Regions from separate parts of the Pseudoalteromonas sp. HF66 genome, predicted to be linked through region 2. Evidence: predicted binding sites of a transcription regulator. Region 2 holds the regulator's gene; the other holds the start of a gene.

Region 1 (14,713 bases), on a different contig from region 2:
CTGCGAATACTATGGCGACGCTGACTAACGGCTAAAAACTCTTCGGCGCGTTTAAGCATTTCGTCATGAGGGTATTCAATAAAGTCATTGAGTGGTTGATTATTGTGTTCTTGCATGGCTTTTCGCTTCTTGTGTGTTGATGATTTAATTATGAATATGTTGGTTTCGACGGTACTCTTCTAATTCATTGCTCAACCAATCTTTTGCATTGAGTAACGATCCATTGCTGAGTCTTACTTTATAGGGCTTACCGCTCCAAGAGCTTTTGCTCGCTAGGTTTTCGATAAACTTGTCGGCGGTATTTGCATAGCGGGTCGCTTTTCGATATTTCATAGCGAGGTGCTCGGCAGCATCTTGGCTTGAGTGTTCTGTGTCATTGCGTATAAATACGGCATCGCTTTTAGCGACAAAATCAATTAAGTGATTAATTTCTTGCTCTGGAGTGGCTGCAATACAGAATTGACTAATGCTCAAGAACATTAATGCGATAAACCAATATCTTTTCATTGTTATTTTCACTGTTCTTTTTGCTCTATGGTTAAGGTTGCAATTATTGGATTATGATCTGAGCTTGCAAGCTCAGGCACTATAGTTGTTTCTATTTTGACACCTCGCACCCATATTTGGTCAAGTGCTAATCCAAATGTTTTGGTGCGTTTATCATCTAAATAGATAGCCTCGTGTAGGCCTAGTTGGGTCAACGTTTGCTGCAATAAGGCTTGGCGCTCATCACTCCAGGTATTGAGATCACCGGCAAATACGATAGGTCCTTTATGCGTTCGCATAATGGCGGCGGCATCGTCTAGCTGTTGTTTAAAGTCACTTACACCAACCGTAAAGTTAATGGCATGCAGGTTAATACTCAGTAATAACTGTTGTTCAGGCAGCGCATACTCCACAATATTGGTGGCTTTTGGGCTACGTAGCCAAGGCTCTTTGTGAGTGAGTGTGCAATGCACAGTGGCGGGCCAACGGCTGAGTGTCATAACTCCAGATTGCACACTGCCACTCTTATAGCCTTTAGCAAAACGCCAATATGGTTTGAGCTTTGTAAGAGCTGGTTCTTCGATAGCTTCTTGAAGTAACACAATATCAGCATCGTCATTTAGGTTTTGTAAATCTGTGAGTAAGCCATCTATTTGTGCTTTGTAGATATTCCAACTCAATAACTTGAACTGATAGGGCAAAATGTAATGCGCTGCGTAAGTTTGCATGCGACTTTGTGCTAACTGCTGTTGGCAATTAACAAGGTTCACGGCAGTTTTGGTTATACCTTGCTGCTCATCAGAGCTAGGATCGCTTGAAAAGCTATACCAAGACAGCGCGCTCAAACACACAAGTAATAAAAATATACGCAGATATGCCGTCATAATGACCTTTAGTTACTTTCCTTGAGAGTTAGTCGTTGTTAGCCCAGTTTAGTTCAAAGGCTAAATGTTAGAAACTGTAGTATTTCCTACAATTTCTATACGCTTTCTTACCCAAAATGAGTACTCATATTCTTATACTTACTGAGCTTAACAACTCAGACAAAGGAACTACTCATGAAACAAATGGCCTGTATGCTGCTTGCCTTATCGGTGACAGCGTGTTCATCAGTCACCATAGTGCCAGAAAAAACAACCAATAAATTAGCCACTAAAGCCGATTACCAAGATAGCCGTCCATTCTTTTTGTGGGGCCTCGTTGGTGAAGAGCGCGTTGATGTAAAGGCTATTTGCCAAGATAAAAAAGTTGCCCAAATGCAATCGCAACAAACATTCGCTGATGGCGCATTAGGACTAGTTACACTCGGAATTTATGCTCCTCACACAGTAAAAGTATGGTGTGAGCAACAAGCACAGGAGCAACAACTATGAAAAGCTTACTAATAACAGCGGTGTTAGTTGCAACCTTAAGTGGTTGCACAAATATCTACTTCGATAATGGCAGTGCAGCGCAAGGCAATAAAGCGCCTGCAACAGAGCAGTGGCATCATAACTTTGCCGCGGCGCTTTACGAAGGTTCAAAGCCTGTCGACTTATCTGAACAATGCCCTGACTCTGAGTGGCAAACCGTTCACACTTATAAGTCGTTCACCAATGGTCTTGCTGAAATTGCAGTAAACCAAGTTGGGCCTATTTGGTACCCGAAAACAGTTGAAATAAGCTGTGCTCAAGTACCTTATAAGCCAGACTAGTTATTCATAACGCAGTGCATCAATTGGGTTTAAGCGTGCCGCTTTAATAGCGGGCGCTAAGCCAAACACAATACCAATCAATGACGTAAAGCCAAATGACAGCATAATCGCCCAACCCGGTATGTAGGCATCTGGCATGCTCGGCACTGATAACGAAATCAGTGCCGCGGCACCATACCCTATCGCTAAACCAATTAAGCCACCAAAAAGCGATAGCACCACCGCTTCAACTAAAAATTGCAGCATAATAAAGCCAGGTGTTGCCCCTAATGCTTTTAAAGTGCCGATCACACGAGTGCGTTCTGTTACCGAAACCAGCATGATATTCATCACACCGATACCCCCAACCACCAGACTGATACCGACTATCCCCGCGGTAATTGCGGTTGCACTTCCGGTAAATTTATCGATATTAGCACGGGCTTTTTCGGCGGTTTCAAACTCAAAGTCGTCATCTTCGCCGTCTTTTAGTTTATGTAATTGACGCAAGATGCGGCGAATTTTACCCAGTACTTGCGTTTCGTTAGCATCGTCTTTTAAACGAAACATCATTTGCACATTAGTATCAACACTGCCGCCTTCTAGCGCACTCATGGTACTTATTGGAATATTAATGTAATCGTCTTGGTCAAAACCTAATAAGCTACCTTGTTTTTCAGCAACACCAATAATGCGAAACCACTCACCACCGAGTTTGATATATTCGCCTACAGGGTTTTCAGGCAGATTAAGCTTTTCGATAATTGAAGGGCCGATAAACGCCACTCGACGGCGTTTTTCATCATCTTCTGCGCGAATAAACCGGCCGAGTTCTGGGTAGGTGCGGTAAGCTTTTTGGTAGTCTTGCTCGGTACCCATCACGCGTGAAGCATGACTTTTATTGCCGTACTCTGCTGCACCAGAAAAGCGCCAAGTAAACATCAGCGCAGTAAAGGTTTCGGCTTCTTTAACGCGTGCTTTTAGGGTTAAAAAGTCGATGTAGGTTAGCTTTGCTTGTTGGCCTACCATTTCTTTTTCTACGCTAGTGTAAGGTTTTATATTGGTCACATCAGGAGACATGTCGGCAAGTTGATCATTAATTTGCTTAGTGAAACCTTGCATTACTGCCACTACGGTCACAACCGCTGCAACACCAATGATAATACCTAAGCAGGTAAGGGCACTACGCATCGCGTTTGCTTTAATTGCCATGAGTGCGGCTTTAGTGCCTTCCATAACAGCGATAGCAGATTTAAACATGTTGCCTTGCTCCTTCGCCTTTACGGGTATCACTGACAACCTTGCCATCAACTAAACGAATAACACGTTGGCAGTGATCAGCAATATCTTGTTCGTGAGTAACCAAAATAATGGTGTGCCCTTCGTTATGAAGCTCATCAAACAGTGCCATGATCTCAGTGGTGGTTTTACTATCTAAGTTACCTGTAGGCTCATCACCAAGTAAAATATGTGGTTTAGTAACAAGTGCACGAGCAATCGCGACACGTTGACGTTGCCCACCAGAAAGCTGGCTCGAAAGGTGATTTACCTTATCGCCAAGACCAACCCGCTGCAATGATTCGAGCGCTTGCTGCTTTCGCTCTTTGGCAGAGATAAATCGATACACAAGTGGCTGCATAACATTTTCAAGAGCTGATGCTCGCGGTAACAAATTGAAACTTTGAAAAATAAAGCCAACACTTTCATTACGCTGATGAGCAAGCTCAGTTTCGGTCATTCGCTTTACCAGCTTATCTTTTAAATAGTAGTCACCACTTGTAGGGGTATCTAAACAGCCAAGCAAGTTCATTAGTGTTGATTTACCTGAACCCGAAGGGCCAATAATGGCAACATACTCATTTTGAGCAATTTCAATATTGATATCATCAAGGGCTTTGAAAACTTGTTCGCCCATTTTATATTGCTTATTGATATTACTAAGTTTTATCACCGCCGACATTAGCTAGCACCTTTTTCAGGGCTGTTTTTAACGGCTACCGTATCACCCTCTTTTAGTGAGCTGAGAGGTCTAGCTGGGCCGATAACAATACGATCTCCCTTTGCAACACCGCTGGTTAGTGCTTGTTCGATATCTGAAGAAATGCCTACCGTTACAGTTGTTTTAGTTACTGTATTATCTGCGTTAAGCTTCCAAACAAAGTAGCTATCATCCTCTTTTTGAATTGCTTCAATGGGGAGTTTTAAGCCATTTTCGGCAATACTTGTCGCAATTTCAGCACGGCAACTCATACCGGCATATAGTTGGCGGTCAGTGGCATCAAGTAGTACTTTGACTTTAAATGATAACCCTTGTGAACCGGCTTGGTTTTTTGCTGAAGTACCAATGTTTATTACTTTGCCAGTAAAAGGTTGGTTTGGGTAAGCGGCGGCATAGATATCTGCATGTTGGTTTAGTTTTATACCAGCAATATCGGTTTCGTCCACGCGAAGTTCGGCTAAAATAGCGCTTGGATCTGCTACTAGCATCAGATCTGAGCCAATAATGTTGGTTGTTCCGGCAATTACGGTTTCACCTTCTTTAATATTTACCGATGCAAGTAGCCCACTCATTGGTGCGCGAAACACGCTTTTATTTAAACGGTCTTCAGCAATGAGTAATGACGCTTGGGCTTGGTTGTAAGCTTCACGTTTTGCTTCAATATCTATTTTCGCTAAATCGCGGGCATTTTGTAGGTTTTCATACACTTCTTGGCCTGCGAGGCCAACTTCATAAAGCTCTTTTTGGCGGCTTAGCTGGCGTTCGATATTTTTCAGTCGGGTTTCGCTGTGCTTAATATCAATTTCAGTAGCGCGAAGCACGGCTTTGTTGCGTGCAACTTCAGATTCAAACGCTGTAGTATCTAGACGCATAAGAATATCGCCCTCAGTGACACTTTCTCCTTCTTCGACAAACACTTTCGCTACGCGGCCAGTCACTTCAGAGCGCAGCTGCACTTGGGTGTTAAAGACTAGGTTGCCAGAGGCTAAAATTGAATCGGCAATATTGCCTTGTGCAACTTCTGCAATATGCATTTCTGGTGCATCTTTATTGCCTGTGACTTGCTTTGATACTAGTAAAGCGACAAATGCTGTAACAGCGAGGCCAATAATAATGGCTTTTTTCATGTTACTTCCTTGGTAGTTAAGAGCGGCATATCGCCGCTCAAAGCAGAATTAAACGAGAGCGATTACAGTCCAAATACCGTAAATAACAATACTTGGTAGAGCTGCAAACAGTAGCGCTTTATTGAAAGTAAAATTAGTCCAGCACTTCAAACCGATAGCTGCGATGAAAATGCTCCAAATAGAAAAGATATTGAGACTTTCCAATAAGGTGTAAAATGGGTGACCAATTTCTAAACCAATTAAAAGTTGGTTAATCGAAGGGTAGTTCATTAGCGTTTGTGAAATTTGGTTAGTGCTTGCTGTAAGCACTAAGATTAAAAAGCCTAAGTAATAAATAACCAAAGGCATCATGGCCCACATGCCAAAGCCATACCACGCACCATAGCCATAGTTAGCTTCTGGATCTTGTTTCGATACAAATAGGTAGTAACCTGCCATTAGAGCATTAATAACAGCTAAACCAATAATGCCACCAAACATAGCAAACCAAACTTGCATATCTATGGTTTGCTCCATGCTTTGGCGAATCATTTTTTGCTCAGCAATAGTGGCATCAACACTGGCGGCTGCCACTTGTTGATCGATTAAAAATTGCGGGTCAGCTTTATTATAAAAAGCAAACATGCTGGCGGCGAGAATGCCGGCAAGTAAAATAAAGGCAACAAAAGACCAACCTTTTGCTTCTTTTAAACCATTAAAGGCTTTACTCGGGCTGATAAAAATATCAACCAATGCGGTCATTACATTTGATGATTTCATTTTTTTATTCCTTGTTTTATAACATTTGTTTTTAGGTACTAAAATATCCTGTTTAGTAACAAATTAGCAATTTGTTTTGTAACTGTATGTTAACAGCTGTGATTAGTAAATCTGTGATATGGTTAAAGGATTAATTTGAATCGAACTTATTAGGAAAAGTAGGTCGTTATGGTGAATAGCAATAGTCGTTGTATTGATGAGTTGGTATTAGGATTCTGGCGCTTGTTAGATTGGCAGGTAACGCCCCAGCAATGCTTAAGTTTTTTAGAAAATGCAATCGATATGGGAGTTTCACATACCGATCATGCTGACATCTACGGTGAATACGGTTGTGAAGCTGAATTTGGTAAAGCACTTAAACTAAAACCAAGTATTCGTGATGAAATCAAAATAATTACTAAATGTGGTATCAAGCCTGCGTTTGCAAGCCTAGGATTACAAGGCAAAGCAAACCACTATGATTCAAGTGCCGCGCATATTATTGCCTCAGCACAGCAGTCACTAAAAAACTTCAACACTGATCGTTTAGATGTATTACTTATTCATCGCCCTGATTACTTGATGAATGCCGATGAAATGGCACAAGCATTTAATACCCTAAAAGCAAATGGTGATGTGATTGATTTTGGTGTATCTAACTTTACGCCATCGCAACTGAGCTTGTTACAGTCGCGTTTAGACTTTGAGCTTGTAACTAATCAAATTGAGTTTTCACCTTACGAAATGAAAGCCCTTGATGATGGCAGCTTAGACCAATGCCAGTTGCTTGATATCAAACCTATGCTTTGGTCACCATTGGCAGGGGGGCGTTTATTCTCAAGCGATGATGAAAAAGCAGTGCGTTTACGTGCCGTGTTAGAGCAGGTTGGTGCTGAAATTGGCGCCACAGCAATTGATCAAGTTGTTTATGCTTGGTTGTTAATGCACCCGAGTGCACCGTCTGTGGTACTTGGTACGGGTAACATTGAACGTGTTAAATCAGCGGTTGAAGCTAAGCAGCTCTCTATGAGCCGTGAACAATGGTATCGCATTTGGCAAGGCTCAACTGGTCATAGTGTGCCTTAACGAATAGCCCTAAACGAGAAAAGGGCCTTACGGCCCTTCGTGTTGCAGCAAGTAACACATTCTTTATAAAGTGAAGTCAACCGCGTAAGCGACGTACACTTTTACATCTGAACCATCGATGTCATTGTCTGAAAGACCGAAAGTAAAGCCGTCTTTCGACACTGAAACGCCGTAGTCGATGATGTCATCATCACCAATGAAATCCCCTGAGTAATGACCTAAATGAAGGGCCATTTCTGCACCGGTACTGCCAACTGGGAAGCTGTAGTCAGCATTTAAATAAAGTGAATCACCAAAGTCTGTACCGTCACCGCTAGCTGCTGATGTTGCTAGTACTGCTGCACCAAAGGTGAAGCTACCCATGCTAATGCTACCGTAGATTTCTGAGAAATCTGCATCTGTGTAAGATGCTGCATCTGGGTATGCATAATAAATGTAGCCAACATCGTAGCTAAAGGTTTCATTGATTTCACCGCCAAAACCAGCATAAAGGTCTAGCTCGTACGTCATGTCGTCAGCCCAGCTAGCATTCGATACCCAAGTACCCGCATAAAAGCCAGATTCACTTGCGTAGTCGATACCACCTTGGATTGCAGCATCACCGCCAGTTTGCTCTTGACCACGCCATAAGTAATTTGACGTTGCCGCAGCGTTTGCTGTGACTTCTGCATAACTATATGTCGAGCTCAAAGTTAATAGCGCAAGAGCGCTTGCTGCGACCGTTTTTTTTAGTTTTAGCATGTTTCTGTATCCTGTTGTTATGTTGATTTTGTCCCATTTCAGATTGCAGTCTGGTTATTATTCGAGGACATTTATTATGTGTTGTCTGGATACGATGTTGCACTGGTTGTGCCAAGTTCATTTTGAATGGGCTATTTTATGCTTAAATGCTTTAAAAACAGACTTCTAAGATGGCTTAATTGAAAAAATAGTGGATATTTGAATTGTTCATGCGCACTTGTGTGGTGCAAAAAATAACCCGGTTGCACAATTGCGAAGCACCCGGGTTTCTCTTATTTGAGAGTGACTTAGCCGAAAATCGCTCGCATCAGACTAATAGTCTCTTCAACACTTCGGCCTTTTTCAACTTCACTGATGATTGAATCGCGCTTTGCTTTGATATGTTCAGGGATATCATCACTTGCTAATGCACGGTCTACCAGTATCTCAGCTGATTCTTTGCCACGGCGTACGGTCTTTTTACCTGCTGAGCTCGTGGTACTCTTAGGTTTGTTTAACAACTTAATATAGTTTGAGTTATCGGCGGTACTTTTATCTGCATAATAAAAGAAGCTAGGTAATAGAGCTTTAATTTCAACTAAAGATTGCTCAAGTTCATTTGCGGCGCTAGCCATTTTGAACCAAGGCATATTATGGATTGCTTCTACAATATCTTGCCAGTAGCGCTCAAAATCACGGTTATTTAATTTGGTAATACCTAGTGCCCCACAAAGGGCATCAAGTTTACTATTTACGATTGGTGTAAACACATCAGGTCGGCGCATCGCAAGTAAGCGAGTTGCAGGAGCAAGCGTTGGCTTTTCATCGCTACCATTAAATGCCATCAAGTATGCAACCATAAAGTGTTGATAATGCTCTTGGGTTATTTCGCCTTCAAGTGGAATGTGCGCTAAGGCTTCATCGAATGCACCAGGCAAATCACTCAACATTTGGTGAAAGCCTTTTGCGTTCTTCGTAGAAGCAAACCATTCAACATCGAAGTTATAGCTGCTTGGATCAAGCGACGCACTGTGTTTACCTGAAAACGCTAAACGGTCTTCAGGGATCATCTCTTTTAATGATTGTGATTTAATCGCTGCAATGTAATTAGCTAAACGTAGTTGCTCATCAAGTGCCACAAGCTCTTTATGCTGTTCGATGAAGCCTGCGATAACTGGCCATGGTGCAACTCTTAAGGTTTTTAATTGCAAAAAGCTGATGGCAGAAATTAATAAGTCATGAAGTTTCTTAAGTGTCGGTAATTGCTTATCTTCTAATAGATCGTAGTTAATGCGATCGCGGCTTGCACTTAATAGCTCATAGCACCAGCCTAAAAAGTCTTCAGGGTGGTTTTCTACTTTAACTGCCATTAGGTTTAAGCTGATATCAGAGGCCTGCTTGAGGATGTTTTGATAAATTTGACTTTCTTGCTCGCCAAGCGCCATTTTTGACGGTGAAATAAGCAGTTTCTTCATGCTTAATCGATACTCCAGTTTTGACCAAATTAGGTTGTTTGATTTTAGTACACAGGGTGCAAAAACAACAGGGTCGTGCATCATACCGAAGTAATGAAATGATGCAATCTTACTGATAGAGCAAGATTGCGATTGACTTGATTAATTAATCATTATCATCAAGTGTAAATAATTGCTCAACGGTAAGTTCAAAGTGGGTTGCAATTTTTAACGCGATAATAACCGAAGGTATAAAGCGGCCTGTTTCAACTGTGCTAATGGTTTTACGTGATACTGCAATGGCATCAGCGAGTTCTTGCTGCGATAAACCCTTCTCTTTACGGAATTTAGCGATATTATTTTCCACTATTATACCTAGTCTCTACTCTGCCAAAGAATTGATACGCCGTATACTAAACACATTTGAGCGAGGTAAAATGTGGCCATCATGCTATGAGATACATTTAAAGCAAGGTCATCAGACAATAAAAAAATAACCCCCATGCTAAAAAGTAATCCAAGAACCACATGTTTATAAGCGATGGTATCAATTGTCTTTAAAAATTCATCGGTATACATAAGGCGATACCCAAGTTTCCATGTAAACCCACCTCTAATCACAAACATAAAAAATGAACCTAAAAAAGCGGCAGCGCCGATAAACAGTAAAGGTGCTGATGTCTGCTTAAGCATTGGGTAAACACTAATGATTAATAACGTAATTCCCATGAATATTGAAAACCATGCGTTATGGCTCATAAACTTTTCTTCCGTTTGTATATCTTGCTTAGACATAATCTTTTCCTTTTTGATTTAAATGTAACCTCTAGGTATCAATGTAACCCTAGGGTATCATTCGGTCAAGATTTATTTGTAACCTAAAGGTATCAAAATATTTCAGCGCTGATTCATGTTCTTAAACCTAAGCTTGTTTACAAACCTTTTTGTGGGTTGGGCAATGCATTTGCGCCTAACTCCCGCTATGATATGAACATTGTTTGCCCATTTTTAAGGATGATTATGAAAACCTTACTGAAAGTTGTTGGTGTCATTTTCTTATTACTAATTGCATTAGTAGTCGCAGCACCATTCCTCATTCCTACAGACGCGATATTTAATAAAGTATCGGAGCAAGTAGAACAAACCACAGGTCGTAGTCTGACTATTAATGGCGATAAAAAGCTGTCGGTATTTCCATCATTAAAGCTAGAACTGAATGATGTAAACTTTGCCAATATGCAAACTGGTTCGCAAAAAAATATGGCAAGTATGCAGCAACTTGCTATCCGTATTCCTTGGATGTCGTTATTTGGCGGTGAGTTTAAGCTAGATAAATTTGTTATTAACGAACCAACGATTTTGTTAGAAACCGATAAAAATGGTAAAGCAAACTGGCAGCTATTTGATGCGGTTGCAGAGCAACCACAGACTGAGCAGCAAAAGAGTTCTGGTGCCGTTAACTTACCTGATAACTTTGATATTGAGCTTGGCGAAGTGGCAATTTATGGTGGTACCTTTACTTATCTAGACGGTAAAACTGGGGCAAAACAACAGATAAGTGATTTAGAGTTAGCCATTTTATTACCTTCTCTTCGTAAAACCCTTGAGTTAAAAGGCGGTATTACCTATATGGGTGAGCGTTTTGATTTGGATGTAACGCTAGATACACCCGTAAAAGCGATTGAGGGCGAAACCTTTAATGTCAGCACTGAGGTTGATTCACGCTTGATCGATTTGAATTTCAAAGGGGCAATTGCAGAAATGGGTAATGATGTGCAAGGGCTTCTATCTGTTAGTGGTGACTCAGTTAAAAACATTGCGAATTGGCAGGGTGTTGAGCTTAATGCTAAAGAGAATGCTTTCAATGCGTTTAATGTAAAAGGTTCAATGCATTTAAAAGGTGAGCAGTTTAAACTGGCTGAGCTACTTGCCACCCTAGATGAGCTACAAATTAAAGGTAAAAGCGATATTAAGCTTGGCGACCGTTTAGTTGTAAATGCCGATATTGATTTAGGCATGCTTGATCTAAACCCTTACTTACCTGAGGGGGTAGCTAAAGAAGAGCAAGCAGAACCGGCCTCAGATGCGCCAGCGCAGCCAATTGTTTGGGATGATACAACAATTGATATGAGTGGCCTAAATGCACTTGATGCAAATGTTGTTGTGCGTTCAAGTGGTTTAAAAGCAAATGATATTACACTTGGCGAAAACCAGTTAACAGTGAACCTTAAAAATGCAGTAGCTAACATCAGCTTAGATAAGTTTGTTGCATACGAAGGTAATGGCAAAGGTGTAATCACCGTTAACGCTAAGCAAACACCTTATAAAATTAGCACTAACTTTTCTTTAGATAAAATCGATGCACAGCCATTACTTACTGATGCGGCCGGTTTCGATAAGTTAATGGGTAAAGGCTCTTTAAACTGGGATCTAACGACCACAGGTCAAAGTCAAAAAAGCTTTATTAATGCCCTTAACGGCAAGGTGGGCTTTGAGTTTGCAGATGGTGCAGTGAAAGGAGCCAACATTGCAGAGATGGTTCGTAAAGCTAAAGAGCTTATAAAAGGTAACTTAAGTGCGGTATCAGAAGGCCTGGATACTGGCTTTGATAACTCACAACAGACAGACTTCTCAGCACTTAAAGGTAGTTTTGTATTCACAAATGGTATTGGTGAAAATACAGACTTATCTCTATTAAGTCCGCTTATTCGTATTACCGGCTCAGGTAAGATTGATTTACCAATGACCACTGTAGACTACCGTTTAGTGACGGGGATTGTTGATTCAATCGAAGGGCAGGGTACGACAGATGACAGCACTGGGTTTAAAATTCCTCTGCGTATAAAAGGCCCATTCCATGATGTAGGTTATAGCTTAGATGTGAGTGAGGCTGCTAAAGAAGAAGTGAAAGAAAAAGCCAAAGATAAAATAAAAGACAAATTAAAAGGTCTATTTGGAAATTAATAAAATTTAATTAAAGTCAAAAACAGGGCGCATTAGCGCCCTGTTTGTTTTATAATCAATAACAAACCAGCAAGTCGCTGTAATTCCTTAATGCAAGCAGCACGATTAATTCCAAATTAATTAAAAAATAACCTACCACTTCCTTGTCATTGCTGCTACAATTGCCCGCCCTTAAGAGACAACTTGCTTGTTTTTTGAGTGGAATTTAACCGAAATGTCTTGATTTTAAACAGAATTAAGGCGTGTTGTAATTTCTACACCGGAGGTCATTAACATGATCCAAATGCAAACTCAGCTGGACGTTGCTGATAACAGCGGCGCTCGCAAAGTGCAGTGTATTAAAGTCCTTGGCGGTTCGCACCGTCGCTATGCAGCGGTTGGCGATATCATCAAAGTTTCTGTAAAAGAAGCTATTCCTCGCGGTAAAGTGAAGAAAGGTGATGTTAAAAACGCGGTAGTTGTGCGTACTAAAAAAGGCGTTCGTCGTCCGGACGGTTCTTTGATCCGTTTCGATAGCAATGCGGCTGTTATCTTAAATGATAACTTACAGCCAATTGGTACTCGTATCTTCGGCCCTGTGACTCGTGAACTTCGTACTGAAAAGTTCATGAAAATCGTTTCACTAGCACCAGAAGTACTATAAGGAGTCTATCATGGCAGCAAAAATCCGTCGTGATGACGAAGTAATCGTACTAGCCGGTAAAGACAAAGGTAAGCGCGGTAAAGTGCTTTCAGTTGTTACTGAGTCTGGTCGAGTATTTGTCGAAGGCATCAACTTAATCAAGAAGCACCAAAAGCCGGTTCCACAGTTGAACCAAGCTGGCGGTATTGTTGAGAAAGAAGCGTCTATCGACGTATCAAACGTTGCGATCTACAACTCGGAAACGGGTAAAGCAGATCGTGTAGGTTTCAAGATTGAAGATGGTAAGAAATTACGTATCTTTAAATCTACTGGTAAAACTATCTAATAGTTGGAGTAGAATGATGGCGAAACTGCATGAAGTATATAAAGACAAAGTAGTCGCTGAACTTCAAGAGAAGTTTGGTTTCAGCTCTGTCATGCAAGTCCCTCAGATCGAAAAGATCACATTAAACATGGGTGTGGGCGAAGCTCTAGCTGACAAGAAGATCTTAGATAACGCTGTTGCGGATCTAGAAGCAATCTCTGGTCAGAAACCTCTAATCACTAAAGCACGCAAATCAGTTGCAGGCTTCAAAGTGCGTGAAGGTTACCCAATTGGTTGTAAAGTAACCCTACGTGGCGAGCGTATGTGGGACTTTTTTGAGCGTTTGGTTTCAATCGCTATCCCGCGTATCCGTGACTTCCGTGGTGTAAGTGCTAAGTCTTTTGATGGACGTGGTAACTACAGCATGGGCGTACGTGAGCAAATCATCTTCCCAGAAATTGATTATGATAAAGTAGACCGTGTTCGCGGTATGGATATCACAATCACTACTTCTGCGAAAACAGATGATGAAGGCCGTGCGTTGTTAGAAGCGTTTAACTTCCCATTCAAGAAATAAGGGTAGGGTTATGGCAAAGAATTCTATGAAAGCGCGCGAAGCAAAGCGCACTAAATTAGTTGCTCAGTATGCTGAAAAGCGTGCGGCACTAAAAGCTATCATCAGTGATGTAAATACATCTGACGATGATCGTTGGGACGCGGTATTAAAGCTACAAGCTTTACCACGTGATTCTAGCTCTTCACGTCAACGTAATCGTTGTAACGTTACGGGCCGCCCACATGGTTACCTTCGCAAATTCGGCATGAGCCGTATCAAAGTTCGCGAAGCAGCTATGCGCGGTGAAATTCCTGGCCTTAAAAAGGCTAGCTGGTAATAGTATCACGGGAGTAAGACTATGAGCTTGCAAGATCCTATTGCGGATTTGTTTACACGTATCCGTAACGGTCAGTCAGCGAAGAAAGTATCAGTAACGATGCCAACTTCAAAACTGAAAGTAGCAGTAGCTAAAGTATTAAAAGATGAAGGTTATATCGCAGATTACGCTGTAAGCGGTGAAGCGAAGCCTGAGCTTTCTATCGATTTAAAATATTTCGAAGGCAAAGCTGTTATTGAAAATATCCAGCGTGTTAGCCGCCCTGGTCTACGTATCTATAAGAAACGTGACGAATTACCAAAGGTAATGGGTGGTCTTGGTATCGCTATCGTATCAACTTCTAAAGGCCTAATGACAGACCGCGCAGCACGTAGTGCCGGCGTTGGTGGTGAGATCATTGGCTTTGTAGCTTAATCGGAGGGGAACTATGTCTCGCATAGCAAAGGCACCAATCAATGTTCCTGCCGGTGTAGAAGTTACATTAAAAGGCCAGGACATCACAGTTAAAGGCAAAAACGGTGAATTAACTCGTACTATCAACGACGCTGTTGAAGTACAAGTTAACGACAACGTTATTACAACTTTACCTCGTGAAGGCGTAGCTAATGCATGGGCACAAGCAGGTAC
Region 2 (14,713 bases):
AAATTTCTAATTTCCGTGAATTCATCTTTATACCCTAATTAGCTGGTAAACATTACCGCGGTTAAAATAAAGTCAAAACCTAATACTGCCAGTGACGAGTGCACTACGGTCTCTGTTGTCGCTTTACTGATACCTTCAGAAGTCGGAACACAGTCATAGCCTTTGTAAAGAGCGATCCAAGTCACAATCATGGCGAATACAAAACTTTTAATTATGCCGTTAACAATATCTTGTTGGAACGACACTTGTGCTTGCATAATTGACCAGAAGCTACCCGAGTCAACACCTAGCCAATCAACACCAACTAAGTGAGCACCAATAATAGCAACTGCCGAAAAAATCAGCGCAAGCAATGGCATACTAATAAAACCGGCCCAAAAACGCGGCGCAATAATACGCTTAAGTGGGTCGATTGCCATCATTTCTAGACTTGATAATTGCTCAGTGGCTTTCATTAAACCTATTTCAGCAGTAAGCGCACTACCCGCCCGCCCTGCAAACAGTAACGCTGTTACTACGGGACCTAATTCGCGTAACAAACTTAATGCGACTAAAGGCCCTAAGCTATCTTCTGCACCATAACCTACTAGAACGGTATAACCCTGCAGAGCGAGCACCATCCCGATGAATAGGCCTGATACCATGATGATTAAAAGAGATTGCGAGCCCACCATATATAATTGGCGAACAAGTAAAGGCGTGCCTTTTTTGAAGTTAGGCATATTCACTAATGCGCCAAACAGCATTTGTGTTGAACGACCAAGAGCAGCAAACCGGCCTAGCGTCTTGTGACCTAACTTCTGAAATAGATCAAGCATTGTGCACTCCCAATAACTCTTTATCATAAGCAGGAGCTGGATAATGGAACGGCACAGGCCCATCAGACAAGCCGTTTAAAAACTGCTGCACTAGCTCAGATTGATGATTTTGCATTTGTTCAGGTGAACCTTCCCCTATCACCCCCTGATCAGCGATGATGATAACGTGATCAGCAATGCTCAAAACCTCAGTCACATCATGAGTTACTATAAGTGATGATAAACCTAACACCTCATTAAGTGATTTAATTAGCTTTACTAACACCCCCATTGAGATAGGGTCTTGGCCAGCAAAAGGTTCATCGTACATAATCAGTTCAGGGTCCAGAGCAATAGAACGCGCAAGGGCTGCACGGCGAGCCATACCACCAGAAAGCTCAGACGGCATTAAATCTTGTGCACCACGTAAACCGACGGCTTGTAATTTCATTAAAACGACAAGACGAATTAAATCTTCGCTAAGTTGAGTATGTTCGCGCAAAGGAAAGGCGATATTGTCAAACACTGACATATCGGTAAATAAGGCACCGCTTTGGAACAGCATACTCATTTTGGTACGGGCAGCATAAAGTTCCTTGCGAGTCATGCCAGGAATACTGTTGCCTTCAAATAAAATGTCACCAGAATCAGGCTTAAGCTGACCGCCAATTAAGCGTAACATGGTGGTTTTACCAATGCCGCTCGGTCCCATGATAGCGGTTATCTTGCCTTTCGGAATGTTAAAACTCATATTTTTATATATGATTCTATCGCCCCGTGAAAAGGTTACATCCTTGATTTCTACTATTGATTGCGACAAGTCGCTCTCCATAACTTTTTTCACTAGTTTTGCCATTTTAAGGGTTTTTTAGTCAATATGGAAAAAACAAATCGTAAAATTTTGTAATATTTCCTATCAATAAATTCTAAAGCTAGCTGCAAAGAACTTAATCACACCTGAAATTTAGATTCCTCGCCCAGCACGCTTTATGCTTGCCAGCTCATTCTTTTACTTATACTTTCAGTTTCGCTTTTGTTACTATTTGCAGTCATCTGTATAAGTAATGTTGGCGTATCACAATGGTGACTTCTTTTGTCATTTTAATTATTGGTTTTGCTGCACTCGTTTGGAGTGCCGATCGGTTTGTTTATGGGGCGGCTGCACTCGCAAAAAACATGGGGATCCCCACCCTAATCATTGGTTTAACCGTAGTAGCTATGGGCTCATCTGCGCCTGAAATGATGGTATCAGCATCAGCAGCTCTAGCTGATAAAACAGATACTGCAGTAGGTAATGCGGTTGGTTCTAACATCACCAATATCTTACTTGTACTTGGTGTTACTGCTTTATTGCGTCCTCTTTCAGTATCATCTTTGACGCTTAAACGCGAAATGCCACTCGTACTGTTAATCTCTGTAGCAGCTTGGTATGTGTTTTCAGATAACTATTTTTCATTCACTGAGGGCATTGCATTGATGGTTGCCTTTGCTGTATTCATTGGTGGCTTAGTGATCGTCTCACTGCGCGCGAAAAACCAAGATGATCCTTTTGTCAGTGAAGCATGTGAAGATGTCCCGAACGACGTGAGCACAAAATCAGCCGTATTTTGGTTAGTCATCGGCATGATTTTATTACCTATTAGCTCGCATTTTTTAGTTGGGTCGGCGGTTGATATTGCAAAATATTTTGGTTTATCTGATCTCGTTATTGGCTTAACCATCATTGCCATTGGTACCAGCTTACCTGAGCTAGCAGCCTGTATTGCTGGGGTTCTAAAAAACGAAGACGATTTAGCACTGGGTAATATCGTTGGCTCAAATATCTTCAATTTACTCGCTGTATTACCACTTGCGGGCATTATCAACCCTTCAATTATTGACCCTTCTGCGGCAAACCGCGATGCACTTATTATGATTGCAGCAACCGTTGTATTGATGGCCATGTCATTGAACTTTAAAGGTGCTCGTCGTATCAATAGAGTAGAAGGTGGCTTCTTGTTAGTCGCATTTATTGCATATCAGGGCTATATTTTTAGCCAAATAGGATAATCAATGACACAACAAAGCTTTATCGCGCAAGGTAAGCGCGTACTCGAAATTGAAGCACAAGCCTTACAAGAAATTGAGCAATATATAAATCAAGATTTCGATAAGGCTTGTCAATTAATGTTCCAGTGTACAGGCCGTATCATTGTTATCGGTATGGGCAAGTCAGGCCACGTTGGTAATAAAATTGCGGCGACCCTTGCAAGTACTGGTACACCCGCATTTTTTGTTCACCCTGGTGAAGCAAGCCACGGTGATTTAGGCATGATCACTCATGATGATGTAGTGATGTGTATTTCTAACTCTGGTGAGACCAGCGAAGTACTAAGCATAATTCCTGTTATTAAGCGCATTGGCGCAAAGATGATTTCACTAACAGGTAATCCAGATTCAACCATGGCAAAGTTATCTGATGTCCATGTTTGCATTAAAGTAAGTAAAGAAGCATGCCCGTTAGGCCTAGCACCAACTGCTAGTACAACAGCAACATTAGTTATGGGCGATGCAATAGCCGTTGCGTTACTTGAAACGCGTGGTTTTACAGCTGACGATTTTGCACTTTCGCATCCTGGTGGCAGTCTAGGTAAACGTTTATTACTAACATTAGATGATGTTATGCACGCAGGCGATGCCACCCCAATCGTTAACGAAACGCAAAGCATTAAAGATGCGTTAATTGAAATGTCAGCCAAGGGCCTTGGTATGACTGCGGTAATAGGTGCAGACAAAAAGTTAGCCGGATTATTCACCGATGGTGATTTACGCCGTATTTTAGAGCAGCGCATTGATATCCATAGTACTGCTATTAGTCAAGTGATGACTCGTTCATGTACTACTGCGCGCCCTGACATGCTTGCAGCTGAGGCATTGAACATTATGGAACGTAAACGTATCAATGGTTTAATTGTGGTAGATCATAGTAATACGCCTATTGGTGCCCTTAATATGCAAGACCTATTAAAAGCAGGAGTTCTTTAAGCAATGACATTCGCCGAGCTTTACCAGCCTCTTAGCCCTGATGTGAGTCAGCGCGCACAAAAAGTAAAATTGCTAATCTGCGATATTGATGGTGTTTTTTCTGATGGCCGAATTTATTTAGGCAATGATGGCGAAGAACTTAAAGCATTCAATACAAAAGATGGCTTTGGTATTAAAGCGCTCATAAATAGTGGTTTTGAAGTGGCAGTCATTACTGGCCGCCATTCACAAATAGTTCAGCAGCGAATGACTAGCCTAACAGTTCAGCACATTTATCAGGGACAAGAAGATAAGCTAATTGCTTATCAAGAGTTAAAGGATAAACTGGGGCTAACTGATGAGCAAATTGCCTATATTGGTGATGATGGTCCAGACTTACCAGTAATGGAAAAAGTAGGGTTTGCTGTTGCTGTTAACGACGCACACCCACTAATTAAAAAGCTGGCTCATTACACCACATTATTACCAGGTGGCTTTGGAGCCGTGCGTGAATTAACTGATTTACTGATGTTAGAAAACGGTAAGCCGTTAACTAGCGATGGAACCAGCGCATGAATATAGCCCGTATTTTACTGAGTGTTGTTTTTGTTTGTTGCATGGTGTGGTTGTGGTATCCGTACTTTAATCAATCAGCAGACACAATAACTAGTGAAGACGAGATCATTGCAACGCCTGATTACACTGCGGTGGCGTTAAAGCAAACTGCTTATGACGAGCAAGGAAAAATCAGTCATAAAGTAGCTGCGGCTAAAATGGAGTTGTATCAACAATTAGGGTTTACCTTTTTTGAGCAACCTGTATTTACTATTTATGGCGACCAGCAGGTTTGGCAAGTAAAAGCCAAAGAAGCCACTTTATACGAAAATGATCAGCTGATTTTTGAAGGGGATGTAGTTGCTAAAAACTTAACCCATAACGGTATGATCGAAGATATAAAAGCAGAAAACATTAATGTCGACATTAATAAAATGACCATGTTTTCAAAGCAACCTGTAACACTAACAGGACCGAATTTAAAGATTACCGGTAAAGGCTTAAAAGCCGATTTAAAAACCGAAATTGTTGAGTTAACTAACCATACACGAACCATATACTATGACCAATAAACTGAAGAAATTACTCCTGATCCCAAGCTTATTGATTGCGTTTTCCGGCACCGCTGCCGAGCAAACTGGCGCACAAATTAGCATTAGCTCAGATCGCCAAGTTGGTAAACTAAAGGATGGCGTTGGCATATTTGAAGGTAACGTAGAGATCGTGCATGGTAATCGTCGTATTACAGCAGAACGTCTTGAAGCACACGGCGGTGATACCGAAGGTACAGTAGAGCTAATTATTGCAACAGGCAAACCAGCTTACTTCGAAGAAAAACAAACGGATGGTTCCGTAATGAGCGCCAGTGCTGAAGAAGTTCGTTATGATGTTGCGAAACGCTTCTTAACCTTAAACGGTGAAGCTGAAGTTACCCAAGCTGGTCAAAAAGTAACAGCGAAAAGCATTACCTATGATATGGCTCAGCAGCTTATCAGTGCTGAAAAAGACGAAAACTCATCAGATCGTGTACACACTATTTTAGTACCTGTTGAAAATAAAAAAGACAATAAAGGCCAACCATGAGCACATTAAAAGCAGAGCTTTTAGCTAAGAGCTACAAAGGCCGCCAAGTGGTTAAAAATGTCGGTCTGGAAGTTGAAGCTGGCAGTATTGTTGGCTTGCTTGGCCCAAATGGTGCTGGTAAAACCACGACTTTTTACATGATTGTAGGCCTAGTTCCGAGCGACAAAGGTAAAATTAGCATCGATGATAACGATATTACCCTTTTGCCAATGCACAGCCGTGCGAGGTTGGGTATTGGTTATCTACCGCAAGAATCTTCGATTTTTCGAAAGTTAACAGTTTACCAAAACTTGATGGCTATTTTAGAGACTCGTAAAGATCTAAATAAAACCACGCGGGAAGAAACTCTAAATAGCTTATTAGATGAATTTAGCATCCAACACATCCGTGATAGTCAAGGTATGGCGCTATCTGGTGGTGAACGTCGCCGCGTTGAAATTGCTCGCGCATTAGCCGCTAATCCTAAATTTATCCTTTTAGATGAGCCTTTTGCTGGTGTTGATCCAATTTCAGTGTTAGATATAAAGAAAATTATTGAGCACCTAAAAAATCGTGGTATTGGTGTACTAATTACTGACCATAATGTTCGAGAAACCCTTGATGTTTGTGAAAAAGCCTACATTGTTTCTCATGGGGAGCTAATTGCATCAGGCACACCTGAGCACGTATTAGCTGACCAAACTGTACGCGATGTTTATCTAGGCGAGCAATTTAGGCTGTAACCATTACGCCACCGACTAGAGCATCTGCTAGACTTATAACAATGACAATAAATCGATAATAACTTAACTGTCTTTGCACAGTTATCGATAACTTAAAAAAAGGATTGTTAGGGATACATGAGGCAATCATTACAGCTGCGCATGGGCCAGCAACTTACAATGACTCCACAACTGCAACAAGCTATTCGTTTGTTGCAGCTCAGTACATTGGATCTCCAACAAGAAATTCAAGAGGCGCTAGATAGTAACCCTTTACTTGAAGTGGAAGAAGCGGATTACAACGAAGAAAGCATCGGCAAAAATGAACAAAAAGCTGAATCTGACGATGTGCAAGTCAGCGCTTCTGCAGACGAAGCACCTAGCGAATATGAACAAGAAAGCAGTGATGCTCTAAATAAAGACACTGTAAGTGACGATTTAGCCATGGATGTTACATGGGATGAGTACATGAGTGCCGCTCCATCAACATCATCAGGGCCAATGCCAGAAGATGAATCTATTTATCAAGGTGCATCGACCGAAACCCTTCACGAATACCTTATGTGGCAATTACAGCTAACTCCCTTTAGTCCGACTGATGAAGCGATTGCTGTGGCAATTGTTGAGGCTATCGATGACTCTGGTATTTTAACGGTAAGCTGTGAAGATATCGTCGAGAGCTTTAATCAAAATAGTGATGAAGAAGAAATCGAACTTGATGAAGTCGAAGCGGTCCTAAAGAGAATTCAATTGTTTGATCCTGTCGGTATTGGGGCGCGTAGTTTACAGGAATGCCTGTGTATTCAACTTCGCCAATTCGATGCAAACACGCCATATTTAGCTGAAACTAAAATGGTTTTATCTGAGCATATCGAATTATTAGCGAGTCGCGACTATCGAACTTTGATGAAAAAGACTAAGCTTAAAGAAAATGAGCTTAAAGAAGTAATGACGCTAATTCACAGCTTAAACCCTAAGCCTGCGGATAGCATAGTACGCGAAGAGTCTGAGTACGTCATACCTGATGTATCAGTGAAAAAAGTAAAAGGTCGCTGGGTGGTTGAGTTAAACCCAGATAGTATGCCAAAGATTAGAGTGAACAGCCAATATGCGGCTATGTCTCGCTCTGTTAAATCAAGTAGCGACAGCCAATTTATTCGCTCTCACTTACAAGAAGCAAAGTGGTTTATTAAGAGCTTAGAAAGCCGTAACGATACACTATTAAAAGTGACCAACTGTATCGTTCAACAACAACAAGCTTTCTTTGAGCATGGCCCAGAAGCAATGAAGCCGATGGTGCTAAATGATGTTGCTGAAATGGTCGAAATGCATGAATCGACGATTTCACGAGTAACAACGCAAAAATATATGCATACCCCCAGGGGTATTTTTGAGTTGAAATATTTCTTCTCAAGCCATGTCAGCACTGAAAATGGTGGTGAGTGTTCTTCAACAGCAATACGCGCTTTAATCAAGAAGTTAGTCGCTGCAGAAAACTCGGCTAAACCATTGAGTGATAGCAAAATTGCAGATATATTGGCTGAGCAAGGAATTAAAGTAGCTAGACGTACAATTGCAAAATATCGTGAGTCTCTAGCAATACCTCCGTCTAATCAGCGTAAGAGTTTGATTTAGACGTTTTACATAGAAGGAAAAATGCTTATGCAACTAAATTTAACTGGTCGTCATGTAGAAATCACTGATTCATTAAGAGACTATGTAAACACCAAGTTTGCGAAACTAGAAAGGCATTTTGACCATATTAATAATGTTCATGTCATTCTAGATGTAGAAAAATTAAGCCAAAAAGCAGAAGCAACTTTACATGTAAACGGAGGCGAATTGTTCGCTTCTACAGAACATCAAGATATGTACGCAGCCATTGACTCGTTGATCGATAAGCTTGATCGCCAAGTCATTAAACACAAAGAGAAATTAGCTCGACATTAAATTATGAAACTAAGTTCACTTACTAATCAGGACTGCAGCAAAGCTGCGGTCCTTTTTAATAGCAAAAAAAGAATTCTTGAATATATCAGCGAACTGGCTCACCAGCAGCTTCCTCATTTATCTCAACAAGATATCCTAAATGCTTTACTCAACCGAGAGAAGTTAGGTAGCACTGGTATTGGCCGAGGTATTGCTATTCCACATGGCCGAATGAGTGGCGCCGATGAACCTCAGGCGTTTGTCATAGTGAGTGAATCCCCAATCAATTTTGATGCAATTGATAATCGCCCTGTTGACATTTTCGTAGCACTCATCGTACCAGATGGTGACTCTCAGCTTCATCTAAAGACCTTATCAACAATTGCTGATAGACTTAAAGATAAAGAGTTTTGTAAACAGCTGCGTAGTGCTACTACCGATCAGCAACTGTTTCAGGTTATATCAGCAGAGGCATAAATGGAATTAATCATTATCAGCGGTCGCTCAGGCTCAGGTAAATCGGTCGCTTTACGAGTACTTGAAGACTTAGGTTATTATTGCGTTGATAATATTCCAGTCAATTTACTGCCTTCGCTCGTGCGTAGCGTATCAGATAACTACGATAAAATAGCGGTCAGTATTGATGTGCGTAACCTTCCAAAAGAGCAGCAAGAATTTAATGATATTCTTGAGTACCTTCCTGGTTTCGCAAATCCAACACTTTTTTACTTAGACAGTGATGACCAAACCCTGATAAAACGCTTTTCAGAGACTCGTCGTTTACACCCATTATCCATTGATTCTTTGCCACTTGATCTGGCTATTAAACAAGAAAAAGTCTTACTCGATGTGTTGATCACTCGTGCTGATTTTATGATTGATACCACAGATCTCAGTGTTCATCAGTTAGCAGAATCAATTCGCGAAAAGATTTTGGGTAAAAAGGATAAAAAACTGATTATCACTTTTATGTCTTTCGGCTTTAAACATGGTATTCCAAAAGAAGCTGATTACGTATTTGATGCACGTTTTTTACCTAACCCACACTGGGAACCTGATTTGAAGCCGCTAACGGGTCTAGATCAACCAGTAAAAGATTATTTAGCTAGCCACAGCATAGTGCAAAAGTTCACATGGCAAATTCAAACATTTGTGCAAACATGGCTACCACATTTAGAGCGTAACAACCGAAGTTACCTTACCATTGCCATTGGTTGTACTGGTGGCCAACATCGCTCTGTTTACTTAGCGCAAACAATTGGTGAGAGTTTTGCTAAAAGCCATGACAATGTAAAAATTCGCCACCGTGAACAAGACATTTAATTAGGCACTATTATAATGCGCGCTGAAGATACCTTTTTAATTCAAAACAAACTCGGCTTACATGCTCGCGCAGCCACTGTTTTAGCCCAATTAGCACTACAATTTGATGCTAAAATTACGCTTTATCAAGACGATAAAGAAGCTGAAGGTGACAGCGTATTGGCGTTAATGCTACTTGAAAGCAGTCAAGGTAAAGAAGTTAGAGTCGTTTGTGAAGGCCCTGATGCTGATGCAGCATTAACTGCAATCGGTGAATTAATCGCACAGCGCTTTCACGAGCAAGAATAGCATTTGCTAAGCCTTCAAGATTTACGGTAAACTTAATTAGGATATTTGAAATTCCCTTTAAATATCCTACTTTTATATCGCTCGCTTTTCTAAGTTGCAAAACTCTTAATAAATTTATCACAGTGCGACGATATCTCTGCAAATACACCACAAAGCAACTATGCTGTATTTGCTCAGCCTATATAAACTTTTTTCAGTTGTAAGGACGCCAATGCCAGAAGCCTTTGAACAAGATTACCCACTACAACAACTCAAACAAGTGACCAAGTCACTCAATAGTGGTCAATTTGTTCAAGTGCGCGGTATGTTAGCCAAAACGGCGCCTTGTGATACAGCCCTTTTACTTGAGTCTTCTCCCCATAAAATTCGTCGTATGCTTTGGCAGCTGGTTGATCCAGATGTGCGTGGTGATGTTCTAGAAGAACTGTCTGAAGATGTACGTCTTGGTATTATTGCGCAGATGGAACCTGAGCACATTGCTGCCGCCACCGAGGACATGGACGACGATGACTTAGGTGAGGTTTTACGTAGCCTTCCTGATACCGTATATCAAGACGTAGTTAGTGCAATGGACTCGCAAGATAGAGAAAGGGCTACTCAGGCACTTTCTTATCAAGAGCGCTCTGCCGGTGCCTTGATGAACAGCGATACGGTAACAATTCGCCCAGATGTTACTTTAGATGTAGTGCTACGCTATTTACGCCTACGAGGTGAGCTACCAGAAGGCACTGATGACTTATACGTTGTTGATAAGCATAACTGCTTCCTAGGAGCACTTTCGTTAACTACACTGCTGACAAGCCCATCTGATAAAATTGTTCGCGATTTAATGGATGAAGATTGTGAGTCTATACTTATTTCAATGGATGAAAGTGATGTAGCACAACTTTTCGAACGTCATAACTGGATTTCAGCCCCGGTTGTTGATGACAACGCACACTTGCTAGGTCGTATTACCATCGATGATATCGTTGACGTAATCCGCGAAGATGCTGAACATAGCATGCTAAGCCTCGCTGGTCTTGATGACGAAGAAGATACCTTTGCGCCAGTGCTAAAAAGTTCGCAACGTCGCTCTATTTGGCTTGGAGTTAACTTATTAACCGCATTGCTAGCAGCAATTGTGGCAAGCTTTTTTGAAAATACCTTAGCAATTTTGCCTATTTTGGCAGTACTCAATGGTATCGTACCTTCAATGGGTGGCGTTGCAGGCAGTCAAACTTTAACACTGGTTATTCGTGGTATAGCCGTTGGCCATATTAATCAAACTAACCAACGCTTCTTATTACTCAAGGAATTAGCGATTGGCGCACTGAATGGCGTTATTTGGTCGATATTAATTGCCGGTGTTGTTGCCCTATGGCAATGGGACTTTAAGCTCGGTGCAGTATTAGCCTTTGCAATGTTTATGAACCTGGTTGCTGCAGGTATTGCGGGTGCAAGCATTCCATTAATTCTCAAGAAAATGAAAATTGACCCTGCCCTCGCTGGCAGTGTGGTACTCACAACCGTTACCGATATTGTCGGTATCTTTGCCTTCTTAGGTACTGCAACGTGGTTATTAATCTAATCTGAAAACGGCCCTTTAAGGGCCGTATTTATTTCTATTTACTTGCACGCTGCTTATTTTTACCAACTCTTGGTTTAGTATTGGCCTTTTTAAACTGGCTAAAACCGGTATGACGAGTCAGTGCCGCGCGGCCTTTACCGCCCTTCCCTTTAGCTGCTTTCTCGTTGCGACCTTCTTCAGGTACCAAACAGTTTGGCCCCTTACCGATTAGATTCGCTTTGCCCATTTTTCTTAGCGCTTCACGGATCATCGGCCAACCAGCAGGATCATGGTAACGTAAAATCGCTTTGTGTAAACGACGCTGGCGGGCGCCTTTTGGTACAGGCACTTGCTCAGTGTTATTTTTAATATTGCGTAACGAGTTCATCTCAGTATGATAAATCGTCGTTGCGTTGGCCATTGGCGACGGATAAAAGTTTTGTACTTGATCAAGCTTAAAGTCATTACTCTTTAACCAAAGCGCCATATTAACCATGTCTTCATCTTTAGTTCCTGGGTGAGCAGAAATAAAGTACGGGATCAGATACTGCTTTTTACCTGCTTCTTTTGAGTATTTATCAAATAGCTCTTTAAACTTATCATAAGCACCCATACCCGGCTTCATCATCTTAGATAATGGGCCATCTTCGGTATGCTCAGGGGCAATTTTTAAATACCCGCCTACGTGATGGGTAACCAGCTCTTTTACATAGCGTGGATCTTCAACTGCTAAGTCATAGCGTACGCCTGAAGCAATTAAGATTTTCTTCACACCCTTCACATCTCGGGCTTTTTTATAAAGCTCAATGGTTGGCGTGTGATCCGTGTCCATATGCTTACAAATATCAGGATAAACGCATGATAAACGACGGCAAGTACTCTCTGCTTTTTTACTCTTACAGCGCAACTTATACATATTCGCAGTCGGTCCACCTAAGTCAGAAATAACCCCTGTAAAGCCCGGTACCTTGTCACGAATTTGTTCAATTTCATCAATAATTGATTGCTCTGAACGACTTTGAATAATACGCCCTTCGTGCTCTGTGATCGAACAGAAAGAACAACCACCAAAGCAGCCACGCATAATGTTCACTGAGGTTTTAATCATTTCATACGCAGGGATTTTGTCATCACCATAACTTGGGTGCGGAATACGTTGGTATGGCAAACCAAATACACCATCCATTTCTTCTGTTTCTAGTGGAAATGCTGGCGGATTTACCCAAATAGAACGGTCGCCATGACGTTGAAATAACGCACGTGCACAGCCTGGATTTGTTTCTTGGTGCAAAATACGCGACGCATGGGCATAAAGCGGCTTATTCACACTCACTTGCTCAAACGCTGGCAGTTTAACGTAGGTCTTTTCCCATGGTTTAGGACGTGCAGGCTGAACAGTTATTGGTTTGGCTGCTTCAGCACTTAGATCAATACCCGCTTTTTTAAACTCAGATTTACTACAACCCACATCATCTGCGCCATACGGGTTTGGAATTGGATCAATCTTACCGATTTTATCGATAGCTGTAGAGTCACTACCACGCCAACCCGGCAATGGTTCCTTACGAATTACCGCGGTACCACGTATATCTTGAATTGTCTCGACCGACTCACCTGCGGCAATACGGTGAGCCACTTCAACAAGTGGACGCTCAGCATTACCGTAAATTAAAATGTCGGCTTTGGCATCAAACAGAACACTTCGGCGTACTTTTTCTTGCCAGTAATCATAATGAGCAATACGACGTAAACTCGCCTCAATACCACCGATGATCAGCGGCACATCTTTATAAGCTTCGCGACAACGTTGGCTATATACAACCACCGCACGGTCAGGGCGTTTACCACCTATGTTACCTGGCGTGTATGCATCATCATGACGCATACGCTTTTCAGCGGTATAACGGTTGATCATCGAGTCCATATTACCCGCCGTAACACCAAAGAATAAGTTAGGCTTGCCTAACGCCATAAAGGCATCTTTCGAGTTCCAGTCAGGCTGCGCAATAATACCAACGCGAAAACCCTGCGATTCAAGCATGCGGCCAATCACAGCCATACCGAAACTAGGGTGATCAACATATGCATCACCACTGACAATGATCACGTCACAGCTATCCCAGCCTAACGCGTCCATTTCTGCACGAGTGGTCGGTAAGAATGGCGCCGTGCCATAGCATTCAGCCCAATACTTAGGGTAAGAAAACAGGCCTCGCTCGGCTTTTAATGCGCTCATAAAGTGTACTCTGCTAACAAAAGGGGCGAATTATACCAATTCGCTTAATTAAGTGGTCTATTTTGAGGCAATAAAACCTCGTTGATAACAAGGCAAAAATTTCGTTATTTAGTTGTTCTAAATCAGAAATTTTTAACGCAGGTAGCGACAGGTTTAATCTCTCAAAATGACTAAGTATTATCGCGGGTTGGTATTATACCTCACTCTTATGGATTATTATAGAAAACAAAACGCCCTTCACATGGGAGGGCGCTGTTTAATTAGTATGCACATACTGGAACTGGCTATTGCCTAGCTTGCAGGTAGGTAATTAACTCTTTTTCTGGCATAGGCTTAGCGTACATGAAGCCTTGCACTTCATCACAGCCAAGCTGGGCTAAATAATCTGCTTGCGCTTGTGTTTCGACCCCTTCTGCAATAGTTTTTAAGCCTAACCTTGCACCAAGAGAAATAATTAACGCTGCAATCGCCTGACAATCTTGACCTGGTAAATCTTTAATAAAAGCACGATCAATTTTAAGTCTATCAAGCGGCAATTTTTGCAAATAACTCAACGACGAGAACCCTGTACCAAAGTCATCAATCGCAATCTCAATGCCAAACTCTTTAAGCTCTTTTAATGTCGTGATCACATTAGCTAGTTCATCCATAACCACACTTTCGGTTACTTCAAGTTCGATAAACTGCGGCTCTACATTGTATTTTGTTAAAGTGTCTTTAACTTGCTGTGCATAGCCTTTAACTTTAAATTGTGGCACCGACACATTCACAGCAATACTTATTGAAAAGCCTAATGCTTCTAAGCGCTTTTGCTGCAAACATGCTTGCTCTAGCACCCACTGGCCTATATCAACAATTAAGCCTGCATCTTCAGCCATAGGAACGAAAATCGCCGGTGAAATATACTGACCATTACCCGAAGGCCAACGAAGCAGCGCTTCGCAGCCAATAATCTCAAGGGTATTTAAATCAAGTTGCGGCTGAAACCAAACCTCTAATTTACGTTGTTCGAAATCTTGGCGAAGTTGTCTGATGATACCTAAACGCCACGCCATTTTCTCTTCCATATCTGGGGTATAAGTCACCACCATTTCAGAAGATTGTTTTTTAGCTTGGTTAAGAGCAATGTATCCCAGTTTTAATGTCTCAATTCCCGCTTTTTGAAAGTCACCTTGATAACATAAACCGATGTTAAAATTGATTGGCAAAATGTGTTCGCCCGCATTAAAAGGCAAACTTAAATGCTCGC

What was found. Region 2 encodes sigma-54, which starts transcription at its own class of promoters, with help from an activator protein. Its sites were predicted from a motif close to GTTGGCACGNNNNTNGNNT; they were not measured.
Region 1: the regulator sigma-54 is predicted to act here: its motif matches at 7,947-7,965, upstream of HCZ11_RS18515 (TorF family putative porin).

Annotation. Positions count from the first base shown of each region.
Region 1 covers NZ_JAATOU010000028.1:18,835-33,547, forward strand. Annotated here, with positions in the region: gene HCZ11_RS18465 (nitroreductase family protein) at 1-116, opposite strand, end outside; gene HCZ11_RS18470 (DUF5329 domain-containing protein) at 145-507, opposite strand; gene HCZ11_RS18475 (endonuclease/exonuclease/phosphatase family protein) at 516-1,370, opposite strand; gene HCZ11_RS18480 (Bor family protein) at 1,545-1,859, shown strand; gene HCZ11_RS18485 (hypothetical protein) at 1,856-2,179, shown strand; gene HCZ11_RS18490 (ABC transporter permease) at 2,180-3,418, opposite strand; gene HCZ11_RS18495 (ABC transporter ATP-binding protein) at 3,411-4,118, opposite strand; gene HCZ11_RS18500 (efflux RND transporter periplasmic adaptor subunit) at 4,118-5,284, opposite strand; gene HCZ11_RS18505 (YIP1 family protein) at 5,333-6,043, opposite strand; gene HCZ11_RS18510 (aldo/keto reductase) at 6,215-7,108, shown strand; gene HCZ11_RS18515 (TorF family putative porin) at 7,172-7,849, opposite strand; gene HCZ11_RS18520 (hypothetical protein) at 8,137-9,303, opposite strand; gene HCZ11_RS18525 (helix-turn-helix transcriptional regulator) at 9,449-9,649, opposite strand; gene HCZ11_RS18530 (hypothetical protein) at 9,658-10,077, opposite strand; gene HCZ11_RS18535 (AsmA family protein) at 10,303-12,246, shown strand; gene rplN (50S ribosomal protein L14) at 12,521-12,889, shown strand; gene rplX (50S ribosomal protein L24) at 12,900-13,214, shown strand; gene rplE (50S ribosomal protein L5) at 13,231-13,770, shown strand; gene rpsN (30S ribosomal protein S14) at 13,781-14,086, shown strand; gene rpsH (30S ribosomal protein S8) at 14,108-14,500, shown strand; gene rplF (50S ribosomal protein L6) at 14,514-14,713, shown strand, end outside.
Region 2 covers NZ_JAATOU010000014.1:93,989-108,701, forward strand. Annotated here, with positions in the region: gene mlaD (outer membrane lipid asymmetry maintenance protein MlaD) at 1-25, opposite strand, end outside; gene mlaE (lipid asymmetry maintenance ABC transporter permease subunit MlaE) at 39-818, opposite strand; gene HCZ11_RS14290 (ATP-binding cassette domain-containing protein) at 811-1,629, opposite strand; gene HCZ11_RS14295 (calcium/sodium antiporter) at 1,878-2,846, shown strand; gene HCZ11_RS14300 (KpsF/GutQ family sugar-phosphate isomerase) at 2,850-3,821, shown strand; gene kdsC (3-deoxy-manno-octulosonate-8-phosphatase KdsC) at 3,825-4,376, shown strand; gene lptC (LPS export ABC transporter periplasmic protein LptC) at 4,373-4,927, shown strand; gene lptA (lipopolysaccharide transport periplasmic protein LptA) at 4,917-5,438, shown strand; gene lptB (LPS export ABC transporter ATP-binding protein) at 5,435-6,160, shown strand; gene HCZ11_RS14325 (RNA polymerase factor sigma-54) at 6,278-7,774, shown strand; gene hpf (ribosome hibernation promoting factor) at 7,802-8,089, shown strand; gene ptsN (PTS IIA-like nitrogen regulatory protein PtsN) at 8,093-8,545, shown strand; gene rapZ (RNase adapter RapZ) at 8,546-9,391, shown strand; gene HCZ11_RS14345 (HPr family phosphocarrier protein) at 9,407-9,679, shown strand; gene mgtE (magnesium transporter) at 9,891-11,249, shown strand; gene HCZ11_RS14355 (YgiQ family radical SAM protein) at 11,284-13,464, opposite strand; gene HCZ11_RS14360 (EAL domain-containing protein) at 13,749-14,713, opposite strand, start outside.